DNA from 2 places in the Corynebacterium renale genome. Region 1 is predicted to be linked to the other one. Evidence: predicted binding sites of a transcription regulator. Region 1 holds the regulator's gene; the other holds the start of a gene.
The links. The regulator LexA, encoded in region 1, represses DNA repair genes until DNA is damaged. The targets are predictions, from matches to a motif close to CGAACANNTGTTCG.
Positions count from the first base shown of each region.

Region 2: the regulator LexA is predicted to act here: its motif matches at 1,188-1,201, upstream of ATK06_RS01000 (error-prone DNA polymerase).

Region 1 is NZ_PDJF01000001.1:1,751,526-1,753,731, reverse strand. It holds gene lexA (transcriptional repressor LexA) at 514-1,206, shown strand; gene ATK06_RS08185 (DeoR/GlpR family DNA-binding transcription regulator) at 1,441-2,206, shown strand, end outside.
Region 2 is NZ_PDJF01000001.1:217,444-219,649, reverse strand. It holds gene ATK06_RS01010 (methionine ABC transporter ATP-binding protein) at 1-48, opposite strand, end outside; gene ATK06_RS01005 (MetQ/NlpA family ABC transporter substrate-binding protein) at 128-1,003, opposite strand; gene ATK06_RS01000 (error-prone DNA polymerase) at 1,211-2,206, shown strand, end outside.

The DNA.
Region 1 (2,206 bases):
CACAATAAAGAGTCCAAACAGCGCTCCTCCACATATCGCGCCGTAATTGCCCTTACTAGAGGCTCGTTGTTTCGTTCGATGAGCGGACAATTCGCTGCCTCCAGATTGCACATTGTTTCCATGTATACCGGGAACCAACGGAGATAGCGTTCGAACCCTCCCGGAAGACCCGTACTCAAAGGACCGGCATTCCGGACCCCACTCAGCGACGCGCGGAGCAGTCGGACGAACCTCTCCACCAAAGTTCCTGTTAGCGCGATAAATAGCAGTAGTCATGATATCTCCTTCAAGCATTGCGAGGGTCAGTGTAGATTTACCGTCAGACGCATTTACAAGTCTTTCGCCCAACCGTTCGAGGTTCGCCTCTGTGTTCGATTTATAGCACACGCGTCCACACCTGTCCAACCCCGAACGTAAAAGCAGAGCGTGGTACACATTTTCGAATGACTAGTGTAGGATGGCCGTAAATCTATAACCCGAATGCTTCGACCCCAGAGTAGAAAGTGAAATTCAGTGAACAAGAAGAAGTCGTCCAATCCGAAAGATCTGGACCCTAGTACCCTTTCAGAACGTCAACGTCGCATCTTGGAAGTAATCACGGATGCCGTCGTTCTACGCGGTTACCCGCCAAGCATCCGAGAAATTGGAGATGCCACCGGACTTCAGTCGACATCTTCGGTGGCATATCAGCTTAAAGAACTGGAAAAGAAGGGATTCCTGCGGCGCGACCCCAACAAACCTCGCGCAGTAGATGTGCGTCACCTACCATCCGCACAGCGCAAGGCAGCCAAGAAGAAAAACCAGGAAACCTCCACCCCGGAGAATGCCGCGGTAACAAGTTTCGTTCCGATGCTTGGTTCGATCGCCGCAGGCGCGCCAATTTTGGCCGAAGAAAACATAGACGAATATTTCCCACTCCCCAAAGAAATCGTCGGCGAAGGCGACCTCTACATGCTCAAGGTATCTGGAGACTCCATGCGAGACGCCGGAATCCTTAATGGAGATTGGATTATCGTTCGCCATCAACCAGTAGCAGAAGAGGGAGAATTCGTCGCGGCCCTTATCGATGGCGAAGCCACCGTGAAAGAATTCCATAAGGATGCAACAGGAGTATGGCTCATTCCCCACAACGAGGCTTACCAGCCCATCGCTGGCAATGATGCCGAAATTATGGGCAAGGTAGTCTCCGTCCTACGCAAGCTCTAGGCACCTGACGCGTTATCAAGTCGTCAAGATTGCCTCTACAACGGGCCCCTTTCCTGGCGAATGGCACGTGTACCCAGCGAACACGATCATTTCCGGGCGAATAAAAGAAAAACACGCCTAATGCCAATGAAAAAATATGCCAAACGTGGAATAATGGGCATATTAACAATGATATGGGCACGGAAATGTTAGTTTAAGCCCGAAAGGTACATTCAAAACGGAAAGGATGTTCCGATGTATGCGGAAGAACGGCGTCGCCAAATTGCGTCGCAAACCGCTATTGAAGGGCGCGTAAACGTCACTGAACTAGCGGATCGCTTTGACGTAACCGCTGAAACCATACGCCGAGATCTCGCTGTGCTAGACCGCGATGGGATCGTCCATCGCGTCCACGGCGGTGCCGTAGCCACTCAGTCGTTCCAAACCACAGAGCTTCCCCTAGATGCTCGTCTTCGGTCCGCACCGACGGCTAAATCTGCGATTGCCAAGGCAGCTCTGGATTACCTTCCTCCAGCGCACGGGGCAATGTTCCTCGACGCCGGTACAACTGTTACAGCTTTAGCATCTCTCATCGCGGACACTCAACGCCCACTCCAATGGTCGGTGGTTACCAATAGCCTGCCTATCGCGCTCAACATGGCAAACAAAGGCCAACCAGACATCCAGTTGTTGGGCGGTAGTGTCCGTGCCATTACCCAAGCCGTTGTCGGCGATACAGCACTTCGCACCCTTGCGCTTATGCGAGCAGACGTCGCTTTCATAGGCACCAATGCCTTAACGTTAGACCACGGCCTCTCAACGGCAGACGCCCAAGAAGCAGCAATAAAGTCCGCTATGGTCACCAACGCGCACAAAGTCGTAGTCCTATGTGACTCTTCGAAAATCGGCAACGACTACCTCGTCAGTTTCGCCTCAATAAAAGATATTGACGTGGTGATTACTGACGAGAACGCGGCGCCGAGCGTGGTTGAGTCCCTACGCGACCGCGGCATTGAAGTGG
Region 2 (2,206 bases), 1.5 Mb from region 1:
CACAAATTCAATGCGGGTACCCGGCGAAGTTGGTGCAGCTGCGTTCATCTGCCTATCCTCAAACTTTTTTCATGGAAAAAAGCGGTGTCCCGACACGATCGGACACCGCCTCTACGTGCAGCTTATATTACTGTGCTGCCTTAATCTGGTCCTGCAGGCGAGTGGTGATTTCCTTCAGCTGCTCAGGGGTGCGCTGAACGGATACCGAGGTACCTGCGGAATCCTCAGCGGTAGCGTCCTGAACTTCCTTGGTGTGCCACAGTTTGCCCAGCTCGATGAGCTTCTGATCGTTGGCGCGGTCAGCGCGGACAACGAAGGCGTTGATGTATGGCTCAGCGGCAGGGTTAGCTGGGTCGTCAGCGAAGACGGAGCTCAGCGGATCGATGCCCGCGCGGTCCAGGAAGGAGTTGTTGATCACAGCTGGCTTGCCTTCGCCGTACGCGACGGTGGTCTGTGCTGCATCAACTGGGGTGACGGTGACCTTGGACTTGGCTTCGTCGATGTCAGCTGGGGTGGGCTCCAGGAGGTCCTCCTGCTTCAGGGTGACCAGGCCAGCCTGGACGAGCACGTTAATTGCGCGGCCCTGGTTGGTGGAGTCGTTAGGAATAGCAACGGACTGGCCTTCGATGCCATCGAGGGAGTCGTGGCCCTTCCAGAAGATAGCCAGCGGAATGATCTCGGTAGCAACGATCGGGGTGAGGTCAGTGCCCTTGCCCACGTTGTAGTTCGCCAAGAACTTCAGGTGCTGGAACTGGTTAACGTCAATGTTGCCCTGATCCAGTGCGTCGTTCGGGGTGTTGTAGTCGGCGTAATCGACGAGCTCAATGTTGTAGCCCTCGCGCTCTGCGACCTCTTCGAAAGCGGTCCATGCCTTCTTCGCGGAGTCGGTGGTGCCGATGCGGATGACGTCGCCCTCAGCCTCGTTGGAAGAGGAGCAGGCGACCAGGCCAGTTGCTGCTACAACTGCTGCTGCGCCGGTGGCGATAATCTTGCGGAGTTTCATTGCGGGATCCATTTCTGTGTGGTCTTTAAATGTTGGTGGAAACAGTAGCACCGCTTAGACCGCTTGGTCTAATTCCTCCCATCTGCAACAAACAGCTTGGTCTATAAGGGCAGCTGAGCGGGTGTTTTAATTTTATTCACGCCGCTCTCTTGGGTGGCTAAGATGGCACCTTGGCGGCAAGGTTCGAACGTGTGTACTATGCATTGCATGAGGTTTAACGGCGGCTCGCGGATGACATGGTCACGCATCGAACGCATCCTCTCCGGGGCGGACACTCCGACGCCTATCCCGGTAGGCGACGGGGCAGAAGACACCCTGCGGGAGGTGCGTCCGGTGTGCGATTCCGGGCCCGCCTTCGCAGAGTTGCATACAACTAGTTCCTACAGCTTCTTAGGCGGGGCTAGTGACCCGGAAGAACTCGTCGATAGGGCCTGCGAACTGGGTTTATCTGCCATTGGTTTATTAGATTATGACGGATTCTACGGGGTGGCAAAATTCGCTGAACGCGCCGCCGAGCGCGGAATGCCCACCGTATTCGGCGCGCAGTTAAGCCTTCCCGACGGCCACCTCGGTGTCATCTGCAAAGGGCCGGAAGGATACAAGCGACTCTCCCACGTCATGACTGGCGCCCACATGCGCGGGTCGAAGAATAAACCGGAATACTTGCCCCTCGAACTGATTGCCGAGGACCTAGCCGGGCACTGCTACGTGCTGGTAGATCACACGTGGGCTACCCATTTTTCCCGGCTGCACAGCGCTTTCGGTAACCACTGCGTCCTGGAATACCAGGCGCTCATGGTGCCCGAAGACTACGACAACAACCACGCCCTCGACCGGATCGCGTCCGAATACCCTGATCTGCCAGCAATCTTAAGCGCCCGGCCCACCGCCGCCACGCGCAGTGACGCGCGCCTGGCTGCAGCGAAGCATGCGCTGGCGCTCCGGGAAACGGTGGGGGAGTCCGCCCCCTACGCCCACCCCATGGGTGCCTCGTGGTTGCGCTCTGGCGCCCAGATGTCCCAGCTCGTCCCGGACCGAACCGACCTGCTGCCGGCGACCGTCACCTTGGCACACGAGTGTGCCTTCACCCTCAACCTGGTGGCCCCCAATCTGCCCGCGCACCGCACACCAGACGGCCACACCGAGGCCACCTGGCTAGCCCACCTGACCTGGGAAGGCGCGAAGAAAAGGTACGCCACCCGA